DNA from 2 places in the Saccharothrix sp. CCNWYY140 genome. Region 2 is predicted to be linked to the other one. Evidence: riboswitches for the same ligand, from Rfam matches in the RefSeq annotation. Region 2 holds a riboswitch; the other holds the start of a gene.

The links. A riboswitch is a leader RNA that binds a small molecule or an ion and turns the genes downstream of it on or off. The one in region 2 is predicted to bind cobalamin.
Region 1: another riboswitch for cobalamin. It lies ahead of WBN91_RS13570 (CbtB-domain containing protein); the one in region 2 lies ahead of WBN91_RS01635 (ribonucleoside-diphosphate reductase subunit alpha).

What each region holds. Positions count from the first base shown of each region.
Region 1 is NZ_JBBEGC010000022.1:16,839-24,302, forward strand. It holds gene metH (methionine synthase) at 1-522, shown strand, start outside; gene WBN91_RS13560 (HAD family hydrolase) at 549-1,208, shown strand; gene WBN91_RS13565 (CbtA family protein) at 1,251-2,006, opposite strand; gene WBN91_RS13570 (CbtB-domain containing protein) at 2,017-2,202, opposite strand; cobalamin riboswitch at 2,234-2,409, opposite strand; gene WBN91_RS13575 ((2Fe-2S)-binding protein) at 2,811-3,473, opposite strand; gene WBN91_RS13580 (LysE family translocator) at 3,493-4,101, shown strand; gene WBN91_RS13585 (GNAT family N-acetyltransferase) at 4,157-5,341, opposite strand; gene WBN91_RS13590 (GNAT family N-acetyltransferase) at 5,436-5,888, shown strand; gene WBN91_RS13595 (acyl-CoA-like ligand-binding transcription factor) at 6,001-6,651, opposite strand; gene WBN91_RS13600 (phosphoribosyl-ATP diphosphatase) at 6,753-7,016, shown strand; gene WBN91_RS13605 (AEC family transporter) at 7,032-7,464, shown strand, end outside.
Region 2 is NZ_JBBEGC010000002.1:76,659-84,122, reverse strand. It holds gene WBN91_RS01675 (nuclear transport factor 2 family protein) at 1-327, shown strand, start outside; gene WBN91_RS01670 (helix-turn-helix transcriptional regulator) at 409-663, shown strand; gene WBN91_RS01665 (helix-turn-helix domain-containing protein) at 713-1,288, shown strand; gene WBN91_RS01660 (TetR/AcrR family transcriptional regulator) at 1,285-1,884, shown strand; gene WBN91_RS01655 (Scr1 family TA system antitoxin-like transcriptional regulator) at 1,891-2,619, opposite strand; partial or broken gene WBN91_RS39100 (helix-turn-helix domain-containing protein) at 2,644-2,781, opposite strand; gene WBN91_RS01650 (helix-turn-helix domain-containing protein) at 3,293-4,138, shown strand; gene WBN91_RS01645 (DUF397 domain-containing protein) at 4,135-4,326, shown strand; gene WBN91_RS01640 (J-domain-containing protein) at 4,313-4,711, opposite strand; cobalamin riboswitch at 5,403-5,602, shown strand; gene WBN91_RS01635 (ribonucleoside-diphosphate reductase subunit alpha) at 5,647-7,464, shown strand, end outside.

The DNA of each region.
Region 1 (7,464 bases), on a different contig from region 2:
GCCCCGGAACGCACCCGGTTCACCTTCCCGCGCCAGAAGCGCGACCGGCGGCTGTGCCTGGCGGACTTCTGGCGGCCCCGGTCGGCCGGCGAGGTCGACGTGATCGCGTTCCACCTGGTCACGATGGGTCAGCCGATCGCCGACTACGCCAACGAGCTGTTCGCCAAGGACTCCTACCGGGAGTACCTGGAGGTCCACGGCCTGGGCGTCCAGCTGACCGAAGCGCTGGCCGAGTACTGGCACCGCCGCATCCGTGAGGAGCTGCGCTGGCCGGACGGCGGTTCGGTGGCGGCGGAGGACCCGTCGGACGTCGAGGACTTCTTCAAGCTCGGCTACCGCGGCGCGCGCTACTCGCTGGGCTACGGCGCGTGCCCGAACATGGAGGACCGGGTCAAGGTCGTGGACCTGCTGGAACCCGGTCGGATCGGGGTCGAGCTGTCGGAGGGGTTGCAGCTGCACCCGGAGCAGTCGACGGACGCGTTCGTGGCGCACCACCCCGAGGCGAAGTACTTCAACGCGTGATGGGTGGTCGTGGAGAGAGGGGCGGCATGACCGTCGAGGCCGTGCTGTGGGACATGGACGGCACCCTGCTGGACTCGGAGAAGCTGTGGGACGTCCCGCTCTACGAGTTCGCCGAGAAGCTGGGCGGCACGCTGTCGCTGGCGACCCGGCAGGCGATGGTGGGGACCAACGTGCCGACGACGATGTCGTTGCTGTTCGCCGAGGTCGGGATCGTGCCGACGCCGGAGGAGACGGCGGACGGCGCGGCCTGGATCCTGCGGCGCACCGAGGAGGTGTTCCGGGCGGGACTGCCGTGGCGACCGGGCGCTCAGGAGGCCTTGCGGGCGGTGCGCGATTCGGGCGTTCCGATGGCGCTGGTGACCTCGACCGAACGCGGGCTGACCGAGCTCGCGCTGGACACCATCGGCCGTGAGCTGTTCGACGCCACCGTGTGCGGTGACGAGGTCGAAGGCCGCAACAAGCCTTTGCCGGACCCGTACCTGAAGGCGGCCCGACTGCTCGGCGTGGACGCGTCTCGCTGCGTCGCCATCGAGGATTCGCCGACCGGCGTGTCTTCGGCTGTCGCGGCGGGCTGCACGGTGCTGGTCGTGCCGTGCGACGTGCCGGTGCAGGCGGGGGAGCGGCGGATCTTCCGTGAGTCCCTGATCGGCGTGGACCTCGACGTGCTGGCGGCGCTGCGCGCCTGATTCCCGGTCCCGGACGGCTCAATGCCCGGGACCGGGTTCCGATCAGGCCGCCAGTGCTTGCGCGCGGGCGGTCGACTTGCGCACCGAAGGGTCGGTGAGCAGGCCGAACACCACGCCCAGGCCCAGCCACAGGGTGGCGGTTTCGGCGAGGGACGCCAGGCGGAACTGCCACAGGACGTCGCTGGGCATGTCCGCCGGGATCGGGTCCGGCGGGGCCGGGAAGGCCAGCAGGACCACCACGACACCGGTGATCGCGGCCAGCGCCACCACCGTCGAGCGGACCGGCGCGGCCAGGTGGGTCAGGCGGGAGGCCAGGTAGCTCGACCCGTAGACCACCACGAACCCCGCCGCGATGACGCCCAGGTAGAGCAGCGTCCGGTAGTCCACGGTGTCCGGGTTGCCCACCGCGGGCGGGTTGGCCGGGTACTTCACCGCGGGCAGCAGGGCCGCCGCGCCGAACGCCGCCGCGCCCAGCGTCACGCTGCGGGTGAACGGCGGGCGGTTGGTGAACCAGCGGCGGCTGCCCGCGTAGGCGGTGGCGAACAACGCGCCGATCGCCAAGCCGACGATCACCGCCGCCAGCACGCCGCCGACCATCTGAGTGCCTCGGCCGAACAGCTCGCCGTGGTCGTGCCCGCCCGATTCCGCCGCGGGTTCCGCGGCGGCACGTGCCTCCTCAACGGCCAACGCCGCCCGGATGGGCACCTCCACGACGACGAGCCCGACGAGGCCCGCCAGCAATCCGGCTATGCCGCCCGCGCCGACTCCGCGCAGCAGCACGCCCTTGTAAGTGGTCATGGTCGGGTGCCTAGTGGCACGGGACGCCGAGCGCGTGGCGCCCGTCGTGGAAGAACTCGTGCAGCGACTCGGCGGCGTGACCGAGGGCGATGCCGTTCTCCTGGAGGACGAGCCAGGTCACCATCAGCGCGACCAGCGCGACGGCATAGGCCCACCGGGGGATGGGAAGGGAAAGGTGGTGCGCGGGGCTCGTCATGACGGCCTCCTCCATACCTCGTGGAAGGTCAACAACAACTCGCGCCGCAGCCGGTCTCCTGACTCCCGGATCGACACCGTCCCCGCGTCTTCCCAGCCGCACCGTGCGACCAGTGACGTTCTCGGCGGGTTGGCTCCCCGGTCACAGTGGCGAGGACCGCGCCGGATTCCCACCGGCTTCCCGTCCACTGCGGCGCTGGAACCGTAAAGGTCCACAACGCCCCGGCACAACCGACCAGACGAGTTGTCATCCACCTCACGCTCGGTCCACCTCGGCGAATGGAGCAGCGCCCTGCGGCGAGCGCGGGCGGGAGCCGGTGGTTCGCGAGGGCGCGAAGGGTGGTTGGCAGAGGGCGGGCCGCCTCGCCGGCCGCGGGCGGCCTGGCTGGCTGCGGGCGGCCTGGCTGGCTGCGGGCGGCCTGGCTGGCTGCGGGCGGCGTGGCTGGCTGCGGGCGGCGTGGCTGGCTGCGGGCGGCCTGGCTGGCTGCGGGCGGCGTGGCTGGCTGCGGGCGGCGTGGCTGGCTGTGGGCGGCGGCGTGGCCGGCTGTCGTGGGAGCGGGTGGCCGGCTGGGGCGGCAGCGGGCGGGCCGCCTCAGTGGCGTGGGTGGATCACCTTGGCGGGAGGGGACAGTCGCCGCAGGTGCCGCCGCCGTCGAGGCGGTAGTACAGGCAGCAGCTGCGCCGGCGGAACGCGACCTCGCCGGGGAAGGGGATGAAGTCGCCCGAGCCCTTGAGCGGCGGTTCCGACAGCAGCCGTTCGCCGACCGCCACGCAGTGCTCCGCCGACGCGATACCGCTGCGCGCGACCGTCTTGAGCGCGCCGGCGATCGAGGACGCGGCGTTGCCCCACAGCAGCCCGCTCGCCACCGGCACCACCGACCGCACCGCCTCGACCACCGGCTCCAGCGACTCGGCGATCCCGACGCCCGGCGTGGCTTGATCGATCCGCACGCGCAGCCCCTCCGGCCCGTAGTGCCACCACAGGTTGTCGGGTCGGATGTCGGGCGCGGTCCCGTCGACGGCGTGCGCGGCGGCTGTCGGGCACAGCAGGCGCGCGGTGTAGCTGAGGAAGAACAGCGACGCCGCCACCCGCCGCTCCCGCGTCCGGTAGCGCTCCCCGATGGCGTCGAGGGTCCGCGGCAGCGCGGGTCCGTCGAGCAAGTCCGCGCCGGACCTCCACTCCTCGCCCGGACGGCCGATGTCGAGCGCGAAGAACGGGCTGAGACCGCGCACCTGGCGCAGGGTGGACAACACGGCGGCGAAGTCGGGCACGTCGCCTAGTCTGCCGCCCGTGGACGCACTGGGGCTGGGACTCACCTTCGGCTTGGCCGCGAGCATCAGCCCCGGACCGCTGTTGGTGCTGGTGGTGACCTCGGCGCTGCGGTCGGGTTGGCGTGCCGGCGCGTTGGCCGCGTGCGCGCCCCTGCTGTCGGACGCCGTCGTGGTCGGCGTGACCGTGCTCGTGCTCGACCGACTCCCCGCACGGGCGCTGGGCGTCCTCGGGGTCGTCGGCGCGGTGTTCGTCGTGTGGAGCGGCGTGCAGACCGTGCGCGAAGCCCGAACCGCCACCCTCGACAGCTCCGCCGAGGCAGGCGGCGACGCCCTGCGCCGCGCCGCGCTGGTGAACCTCCTCAGCCCACACCCGTGGGTCGCCTGGGCCACCGCCCTCGGTCCGCTGACGATCACGACGTGGCGCGCGTCGGCCGGCGCGGCAGTGGCTCTGCTGGTCGGCTTCTACGTGATGCTCATCGGCGGCAAGGTCGTCATCGCCGTCCTCATCGCACGCGGCAGGCGACGGCTCAGCGACACCGGCTACCGGCGCGCGCTGACCGGCGCCGGCGTGCTGCTGGCCCTCGCCGGTGTGGCGCTGGGGATCGAGTTCGCCGGCTACGGCACCTGAGGTCGGTCGGGACAAGCAAGCGGTCAGGACGGGTAGGCGGTCAGACAGTGGGCGGTCAGGGCAGGTAGAAGGTGATCAGGTCGGAGCGGATCGGCGGGAACAGGGTGTGCATCAGGTCCGCGTTCGGTCCCGGGTAGACGTCCGGCTCGCGCGCGGTCAGGCCGCGCAGGCCGTACGGCCCGAACAGCAGTGACGCCAGCTTGTCCGGAGCCACACCGCAGCCGCCCGCCACACCCGGCGCCTGCATGGTGCCGCCCGCCACCACCTCGCCCACCTCGCCGGCCTTGAACGGCAGGCGCACGTGGGAGCGGTAGAACGACACGACGGCCTCGCCCTCCGCGTCGGCGAACTCCGACACGGCCAGCCGCCGGCCGAACACCGGGCGCAGGTGGTCCAGCAGCGCCACCGGGTCGGCGATGCGCACGTAGTACGAGTTCGCCTCCTCCGGCGCGGGACCCAGGAACGGCTCCAGGGCCTCGCCGGCCAACGTGCCCGGACGCTCGTTCGCCGTCGTCGCACCGGTGTGCGCCAGCAGCGCCTGCACCGCACCGGCCTCCGTCACGGCGACCTCGGCCAGGCGCACGCCCTCCTCCGGCGGCGTGGACCGGCCGGAGCCGACCGGCACGCCGTCGCGCTCCACCAGCCACTGCGTGCTGCCGTCGCGCGCGATCAGCCAACGCCACAGCCCCAGGGAGTGCGGCATCGACAGGTCCGCCCGCGCCTGCTCGGCCTCCTGGAGGCGGTGCAGCGTCGGGATGTCGTCGAACGTCGCCTCGCGCACGGTGTACCCGTCGGCGGACGCACCCGCGCCCACCACGGGCCGGACCGGCGAGATGGGGATCGCGTACGTGTACCCGAACAGCCGGTAGAAGTACGGGATGCCCAACATCACCTGCACGAGCTGCCCGCGCGCGGCGGACCGCTCGTGCGCCCAGTCCATCAGGGCACGCACCAGCCCGCGACCCTCGTAGTCGCGATGGGTGGCGACCAGCTCCACCTGCCCCGCCGGGATCTCGACGCCGTCGAGGACCAACGTCTCGTCCAGCAGGGTGGCGGTGGAGACCACCCGGTCACCGTCCACGACGACCGCGCACGCCTCCCACCCGGCGTCCGGGTCCTCGACCACCAGGCGGTGGTCGACGGCGTCCTCGGGCTCGCCGCGCTCGGTGAGCAACGCGCCGATCTGGTCGAGGTCACGCGGCTCGGCGGTGCGCAGCACCAGCCCGTCCGACAGCGTCATGGTCGCAGTGTCGAGGGTGACCCTCCTTCCCTTCCACCGGTTTTCCGGTTGATCCGATTTGGCGCGCGGCTTCCCGCTGATCGACAATCCGCGCATGTCCTGGCTGCCGTCCGACTTCGTCCACCCGACCCACGTCGACCTGGGCACGGGCCACCACCTGCGGCCCATCCGGGAGTCCGATGTGGACCTGGACTACCCGGCGGTCATGAACTCACGCGACCGGCTCTGGTCCCTCTACGGCGAGAAGTGGGGGTGGCCGCCCGCGACCATGACCCACGAGGCCGACCGCCTCGACCTCGCCCGCCACGAGCGTGAAGCCGAGGCCCACGAGTCCTTCAACTACGCCCTGTTCGACCGGGACGAGACGGCGCTGCTGGGCTGTGTCTACATCGACCCGGTCGACACCGACTCGGCCGAGGACGCGCTCATCTCCTGGTGGGTGGTCGACGAGCACGCGGGCACCGACCTCGAACGCGCGCTGGACGCTTTCGTGCCGGAGTGGATCGCCCGCGACTGGCCGTTCACCAGACCGAAGTTCGGCATCTGAGCCCTCGGTAGCGGCCTCGGGCGCGATGGTGGTGTGCATGGCTGTGCTCCGTTTCGTTGGCATGGCTGGAAGTTGGGTCAGCGGGTCAGCGGGTCAGGCGGTCTGGGGTCGATCAGGGTGTGCCCGACGTGCTCGGCTCGGGTAGGCCGGCGGCGACCTGGGTGATCGCCTCGCGGACCAAGGGCTTGAGTGGGACCGGGGGGTCGGCGTGGACCCAGCGGTCGGTCGCGACCTGGATGGCCGCGCCCACCGACGCCGCCACCAGGCGGGGGTAGAGCTGCTCGACATCGGTGCCCGTGCGCTCCGCGATCGCCCGCGCCAGCTCGCGTTCGACCTCCGTGCCGGCGCGGGACAGCTCGCCGATGAGGGCGGGCTCGCTCACCATCAGCCGGACACCGGCGGTCCACTCCGGGTCCGGCTGCTCCACGCCCTCGGACGCGCCCCCGGACTCGGACCCGGACTCGGACCCGAACTCGGCCAGTGCGGCCTCCAGGATCGCCTCCCACAGCGACTCCTCCTGGGGGCGCAGCCGCACCTGGACGGCGAGCCTGCGCCCCCGGTCGACCTGGCGGGACGTGATCGCCTCGGCCTTGCTGGAGAAGTAGTTGTTGAAGGTGCGGGCCGACACCCCCGCCGCCGCGGCGATGTCCTCGACCAGGACGTTCTCCAGGCCGCGCTCGACCGCCAGCCGCAGTGCCGCCCGGCTCAGCGCCTGCCGGGTCTCCAGCTTCTTGCGCTCGCGCAAACCCATTCCGTCGTCCATGTGATCAAGCTACCAGAAGTTGCGGGCTCCGCAAGTTTTCGGGGCACGCAACTTTGGGGTGATTGTGTGCCCCCGTTCGGGGGATGGGAGGATGAGCCCCCGTGAAGACCTTCGACGAGCTGTTCGCCGAGCTGAGCGAACGCGCCCGCACCCGCCCCGAGGGCTCCGCCACCGCAGCGGCCCTGGAGGCGGGCGTCCATGCGCAGGGCAAGAAGGTGCTCGAGGAGGCCGGTGAGGTCTGGATCGCCGCGGAGCACGAGTCCGACGAGCGGCTGGCCGAGGAGGTCTCCCAACTGCTGTACCGGGTCCAGGTGCTCATGCTCGGCCGCGGGCTGACCCTCGAAGACGTGTACAAGCACCTGTGACCTGACTTGGCCGGGGTGCTCAGCGGGTTCGTGCCCATCTGGGTGCTCACGGTGGTCGGGTTCGTCGCCGCGCGCACCAACGTGCTCGGCGACCGCGCCGAAACGGTGCTCGGCCGGTTCGCGTTCTACCTCGCCATGCCGGCGGTCCTGTTCACGACCCTGTTGAACGGCAAGCCCGGCGCGTTGGCGAACAAGGGCGTGCTGGCCTTCGTCATCGCCACGTTCGTCGTCGGTGCGATCGGCCTGCTCGTGCACTGGAAGGTGTTCGGCAGGCCGTTGCCCGACCGGGCGCTGGCCGCGATGGCGGGCGCCTACGTCAACTCCGGCAACCTCGGCATCCCGGTCGCGGTCGGCATCCTCGGCGATTCGTCGTTCATGGTCGCCGTGCTGCTGTTCCAGCCCGTTTTCGTGATGCCGATGGTGCTGGCGGCCGTCGAGGTCGGCTCGG
Region 2 (7,464 bases):
GTGCGCTGGTGGACCGCGTCGGTGCCGGGCGCGCCGTGGCCCGCCGAGGTGCGCAACCCGCGCGAGGTGGAATCGTTCTTCCTCGGTTTCCGCGCGGTGCTGGAGTTGACCGGCATCACCACCCGCGACCTGGTGGTGGACGACGCCGACGCGGTGCTCACCGGCCGGCTGCACGCCCGCGTCCGCGCCACCGGATCGCCGCTGTCCTACGACTTCGCGCTGGTCCTGGGCGTGCACCGCGGGCGCATCACCGACTTCCGCCTGCACGCCGACACGCTGGCAATCGCACGTGCACTCGCACAGGATGTTCCGCCGGTATCACCGTGATGCTTTCCCGATTCACCCGGACGCGCTGGAAGAATGGACGCACAATCCGCAACGACCGAGAAAGGGGGAGGCACGGTGCCGGTGTCGGGTCCCATCAGCGAAATCCTCGCCCACCTGCGTCGCGGCCGGGGGCTGACCCAGGACGACCTGGCCGCACGACTGCACGCCGCGTCCGGCAACACCAGCGTCACCAGGGAAGAGGTGTCCCGGTGGGAACGCGGCAAACGGATCCCCGGGCCCTACTGGCGGAGCTGGCTGGGGCAGGTGCTCGACACTCCGCAGCAGGAATTGGAACGTGCCGCCGCAATCGAACGCGCCGCGCGGCGCGGGCATTGAGTTCCGGCACGGTTGTCGCGCGGCGCGGACCGCGGTGACAATCCACGACGTGTCGACCACGAGGGACGAACTGTTGGCCGCCGCGGCGGAGGCCTTCGACCGCCACGGCTACGCGCGGGCCACCATCGACGACGTGTGCGACCGCGCCGGCGTGACGAAAGGGGCGCTGTACGGGCACTTCAGCTCGAAGAAGGCGCTGGCGCTGGCCGTGCTGGAGCGGCGGGCGCGGGAGTGGACGCGGATCCGCGAACGCCTCCAGCGCGTCCACCGCAGCCCGTTGCAGGTCCTGGTGGACTTCGGGTACGCGGTGGACCGGGACCGCGCTGTCGTGCAGCGGCTGCTGTTCCAGGCGCCGCTGTGCGACGACGTGGCCCAGCGGCACGTCGCCCGGTGGACGGCGACCGTGCTGGACCTGTTGCGGCACGCCGAGAACCGCGGCGAACTGCGGGACGGCGTCGACCTGGCGGAGTGCGCCGACGGAGTGGTCGCCGCGCTGGTGGGAGTGCACCTGATGGCGATGGCGGTGGACGGGCGGAACGAGGCGGTCGCCGAGGTGTGGCGAACGTGGCTCCCGGCCGTGGCGAAGCCCCCGGTGTACGCGGCACTGCGGATCGCGCCGCGGTGAACGTGTCCCAGGGTGCCCGCACGCGCGCCGCGCTGGTTGCCGCGGGCATCGACCTGTTCGACCGCGACGGGTACGAGAACACGTCGCTGGACGCCGTGTGCCGCAGCGTGTCGGTGACGAAAGGCGCGCTGTACCGGCACTTCCCGTCCAAGCAGGCCTTGGCGGTGGCGGTGGTCGAGGAGTACTTCCGGCGGTGGCACCTGGTGCGCGCCGACTGTGAACCGCGGGTCAGTCCGTTGCAGGCCTTGGTGGACCTGACCCACCGCATGGCCGAGCTGACCGCGACCGACCCGACGGTCCGGGTGGGCGTGCGCCTGCTGTTCACCACCGAGCTGTTCGACCTCTTGGCGGGCATGCACTTCACCAGCCTCACCACCACCGCCCGCGACCTGCTCCGCCAGGCCGCGGCGGCGGGCGAGCTGAACCCGAACCTGGACCCGCGGCGGGAGGCGGAGGCGATCGTGTCGGCGGTGGTGGGCACCCAGGCGCTGACCGTGATCACCGGGAAACCCACCACCCGCCTGTCCACCGCGTGGCACCACCGCTTGGCCCACCTGGTTCCTCCGACCAGGCGCTCTCTTTACCGCATCGGCTAGCGCTCGTCACCGGGTCTGGTCCCGTGCTTCCATCAGGTGGTCGAGGTGGATCCGGAGCCGGGAGCCGGTCAGGGCGGTCCGGTACAGCCGGTCGAAGGTCTGGATGTGGTGCCGGACGTCGTCCGGATCGGTGATCACCACGTCACCCGCCAGCAGCCCGAAGACCACCATCGACTCGTCGTACACCCGGAACCCGGCGTCCGGCACGTCCACCCGCGTCAACCACGGGATCACACCCAACTCCACGGTCGGCGCCATGCTCACCTCCCGCAGCCACGCCCAGTTGTCCGGGTCCGACCGCAACGCGCTCTCCGACAGCACGACCATCAACCGCCGGTCGCGCGCCGGCGTGCGCAGCAGCTGCGGCGGGAGGCTGGTCAACCCCAGCACCCGCACGGTGTCTGCCGCCGCCTCGGTCCGCGCCACGACCACCTGCCGCCCGGAAACCCCGCGGTGCACCACAGCCCGCCGATGCGCCGCCTCCCCCACCACCTCCTCCGCCAACGCGAGCAACCGCCGCCGCACCTCCGGCGTCACCCGGTACACGTCGGCGAGCCGCTGCACGTCGACGAGCTTGGGCACCAGCCGCCCGGTCTCCACTTTGGACACCTTGGACTGGCTGATACCCGCCCGCCGCCCCGCCGCCGCACCCGTCAGCCCCGAAGCCAGCCGGGCACGCAGCAGTTCGAGCGACAACTCCTGCCGCCGCAGTCGAGCATCCCGAACCGGCAACACCCGCTTGACCTTGGACCGCCGGTGCCCTCGACTGCGCAGCAGAACGCCTTCTGCGACGAGCGTGCTGCGGACAGCGCCGTAGGACCGACCTGTCGCCGCGGCCAGCGCGCGGATCGTCTGCCCTTTCGCGTAGCCCTTGACGACAGTCCGGGTGAAGCTCATCGGTGAATCCCTCCTCGCAGCACGCACACCAGGCACACCGGAGGGAAACCACTAACGGCAAACCCACGCTCACCGCCGGACCCACGCGCCCCCGCGAACCACCCTCAGCCGCCAGCCCACGCCACCCCACCGGCAGCCCGTCGGCGGCCACCCCGTCGGCAGCCACTCAGTCGGCGGCCACCCGTCGGCATCCGCCGTGCCCGCGACCACTGACCCCGCAGGCACCCCAGGCCCCGCACCCCGATCCGACAGCCCACCAAACCGCCTCGCCCGGCGCCAGTCACCCAGTCCACAGCCCACAGCCCACAACTCGCTGTCGCTGCTCGCGGCTCGCAGCTCACCGCGCAGGGACGCAGTCGCGCAGATCCTCCCCCCGGAGTTCTTACCTTCAAAGTTAACCTGCACGTGCAGACTTCACGAGTACACCTTCGTGTGAAGACTGTCCTGTCCAACACAACAATGCGGCAGACTCGACCACCCACCCGATGGCGAACGAGAGGCGAGGTAGGCGATGCCCGGGAACGGCGCGAGTCCCACGGCGGCCAAGCTGAAGCTCGGACAGGCGCTCGCCCGACTGCGCGAAGCCAGGGGCATCAGCCAAGAGCACGCGGCCACGGTGCTGGACTGCTCGCCCGCGAAGATCCGGCGCATCGAGGTCGGCGACGTGTCCATCCGACACGGCGAGCTGACCATCCTGCTGGACCACTACGGCACTTGCTGCGAGGTTCGCGAACCGCTCGAAGACTTGGCGCGCGAGGCCCGCAAACGCCGTCCCCGCAACGGTTTCGGCACGGTCCTGCCGACGTTCTTCCGCAGGTTCCACGCTCTGGAACAGCTGGCGGTGGAAGTCCTTCGCTACCAAGCGGAACTGGTCCCCGGTCCACTCCAGACAGCCGACTACGCCCGCGCCCTGCTCTGCACCCACCCGCACCACGAGCCGGAGGACGTGGACCGGCTCGTCGGAGCGCGCCTCGCACGGCTGGACCGCATCATCGACGGCGAGCAGTGGCTGCACGTGATCCTGCACGAGGCCGCCCTGTGGACCGGCGTCGGCTCACCGGAGGTCATGCGCGGCCAGTACCGCCACCTGCGCAAGCTGGCCACGCTGCCCAACGTGACTCTCCAGGTCGTGCCGCTGGACGCCCCGGCGCACACCCTCACCGGCTACCCGTTCGTCCTGCTGCGCCTGCCGGACAGCGACCCGATCGTCTACCTGGAAGCCCTGACCACCGCCGCCACAGTCGAGGAACCAAGCCACATCGCGCGTTACGAGGAGTCCTTCGAAACCCTCCGCCGAACCGCCCTGTCCCCCCAGAAAACCTCCGCACTCCTGACCACGCTGGAGAAATCCCGATGACACCGGAGCCACGGACGACAACCTGGCGCAAGTCAACCCACAGCGGCGGCACCGGCGGCGACTGCGTCGAACTGGCCCACACCAACACAACAGTCCTGGTCCGCGACTCAAAAAACCCGCACACGCCCCCTTTGCGCTTCGCCCCAACCACATTCGGGACTTTCCTGCGAACGCTCAGGAGCGCTTGAGCCGCCACTCCCGTACGACGTGCTCGACGTCGAAGGTCATCAGGTTCAACGGCGGCCCGGACATCGGTTTGCGGATCGCCTCGGTGATCTTCGCGTTGATCTCCCCGAGAATCCGCCGCACCTCCTCCTCGGACGCCGCCCTCCCGGCCGCCTCACGAGCCTCCGCCGCCTCCTTGCGGAGCTGGAGGGTCGGCGGCAACACGCTGCCCTCTTCCCGGCGCACTTTCTCCTTGACCCACCACAACTCGTCATGCGCCCCGGACAACCCGGCCAACGGCTTGCCGGCCCCAGGCAACCCGTCGAACTCGCCCTTCTCCTGAGCCTCGCGAATCTGCCGCTCCACCCACGTCTCAAAGCCGACACCGGCAGGCTTGCGCTGGGTCATACCCCCAACGGTACCCGCGCCACCCCCTCCCCCGCCGCCACTGCGAGCCGCCGATTGCGCGCCGCCAGCCGGACCGCCAACTGCCGATTAGCCGGGGCTGCGGGCTGCGCGGGCTGCGGACTGCGGGATCGGGTCACCGCGGGTGGACAGAGCGCGGATGGGTGGGCTGCGGCGGGCCGAGGATGGGCCAGCGGGACTGGCAGGGCGCGGCAGGCAGGGCGCGGCAGGCAGGGCGCGGCAGGCAGGGCGCGGCAGGCAGGGCGCGGCAGGCAGGGCGGGGTGAGCCGGGGCGAGGCGGGGTCGCGGATGGGGGCCGCGCGGCGGGCGAGGCTGCGCGGCGGGCGAGGGCAGGTGTGCGGCGGGACGGGCGGAGGCCAGGCCGGGCAGGTGCGAAGCCAGTCGGGTTGAGCGCGAGTCCGCCGGGCGGGCCGGGGCCGAGGTGGGCGCTCGGGAGCTGGGCGGGGTCGGTGGTGGCGGGGTCGGTGGTGGGTAGGGGTCGAGTGCGGGTGTTGGGGTGTGGCGGTGATGGGGGCCGCCGTCTTGCCCGCCCGCTCCATATCACGGGACGCGTGACCTCCGAAGTGGTTCCCGATCCTGCATGTCACTCGATCGGGTCGAACATCCCCTCTACCAGATTCGATCTACCTGACACACCACCTGGTGCCTGTTCACAGATCCACCCACAACATGTAGTGTCCAGCCCGCTGGTGGATCACCGTCCTACCCGGTGACGCAAGAGGGAACCCGGTGTGAGTCCGGGACTGCCCCGCAGCGGTGAGCGGGAACGACAGCCGTCAACGAGCACTGGGTTTCGTGCCTGGGAAGCGACGGCCAGTAGGTCTGTGCACGGTGCCCGCGAGTCCGAACACCTGCCACCTGTGCGCGTGCCGAAACACCTCGGTGCGCGGTTTGGTCCTGCTCACGAGGAGAGAGCCTTGACCGTTGTCGACGCGCGGCCTGTGGACGGCCCGCGGTCTGTGCCGGATGCGCTGCGGCGGGAAGTGGCGCAGTTGGCCGGCGATCTGCCCGACGTACACACCGATCGGGTCCTGCGCCTGGTCGAGTCGGGGTTGAACACCGACGGTGACCCGCGTGACCTGGCGGTTCGTGCCGCTGCCGCGCTGACTGCCACCGACCCGCAGTACTCCAAGCTTGCCGCTCGCCTGCTTGCTCGGGCCATCGCCGAAGAAGTGGGGCAAGACCGGTTCTCGAGCGTAGTCGCGCGGGCGGCGCGGCTGGGGTTGTTGTCTGAACGGCTTGCTGGCTTCGTCGAGCGGAACGCCACAGCGTTGGACGCGACGGTGGACGAAGGTGCGACGGATCGGTTCGAGTACTTCGGGCTGCGGACGGTGTACGACCGGTACCTGTTGCGGCACCCCGAGGAGCGCACGGTCATCGAGGCGCCGCAGCACTTCTTCCTGCGTGTCGCCTGCGGGCTGTCCGAGACGGTCGAGGAAGCGCGCGAGCTCTACGCCCTCCTGTCCCGCCTGGACTACCTGCCCAGCTCACCCACCCTCTTCAACGCCGGCACCCGCCACCCGCAGCTGTCCTCCTGCTTCCTGCTCGACTCGCCCCGCGACGAGCTGGAGTCGATCTACCACCGCTACGGCGAGGTCGCCCGGCTGTCGAAGTTCTCCGGTGGCATCGGCATCTCGTGGACGCGCATCCGTTCCCGCGGCTCGCTGATCAGGGGCACCAACGGCCGTTCCAACGGCATCGTGCCCTGGCTGCGCACGCTGGACGCCTCGGTCGCCGCGGTCAACCAAGGCGGCCGGCGCAAGGGCGCTGCCTGTGTCTACCTCGAACCGTGGCACGCCGACGTCGAGGAGTTCCTGGAGCTGCGGGACAACACCGGTGACGAGGCGCAGCGCACGCACAACCTCAACCTGGCGCTGTGGGTGCCCGACGAGTTCATGCGCCGCGTCGAGCAGGACGCCGACTGGTCGCTGTTCGACCCCACGGACGTCCCGCACCTGACCGACCTGTCGGGCGCGGACTTCGACGCCGCCTACAAAACAGCCGAACACGAAAACCTCGCCAAAAGGACGGTGCCGGCCCGCGCGCTCTACGGCCGCATGATGCGCACGCTGGCCCAGACCGGCAACGGCTGGATGACGTTCAAGGACGCCGCGAACCGCGCCTCCAACCAGACCGCGGTCCCGGGCAACGTCATCCACCTCTCCAACCTGTGCACCGAGATCCTGGAGGTCACCAGCGACGACGAGACCGCCGTCTGCAACCTCGGCTCGGTGAACCTGGCCCGGCACGTCACCGGCGACGACATGGACTGGGACCGCCTGCGCGCGACCGTCCGCACGGCGGTGAAGTTCCTGGACCGCACGATCGACCTCACCTACTACCCCACCTCGTCGGCGGGCGGCGGCAACCGGCGGTGGCGGCCGGTCGGGCTGGGCGTGATGGGGCTGGCCGACGTGTTCTTCCAGCACAAGCTCGCGTTCGACTCCCCCGAGGCGCTGGAGCTGTCCACCCGGATCGCCGAGGAGATCGCGCTGACCGCGTTCGAGACCTCGGCGGAACTGGCCGAGAAGCACGGTCCGCACCCGGAGTTCGGCGCCACCCGCGCCGCGCGCGGTCAACTGCACCTCGACCACTTCCCGGACGCCGCACCGCGCCAACCCGAGCGCTGGCAACGGCTCCGCGACAAGATCGCCCGCCACGGCCTGCGCAACTCGCTGATCGTGGCCATCGCGCCCACCGCCACCATCGCGTCCATCGCGGGCTGTTCGGAGTGC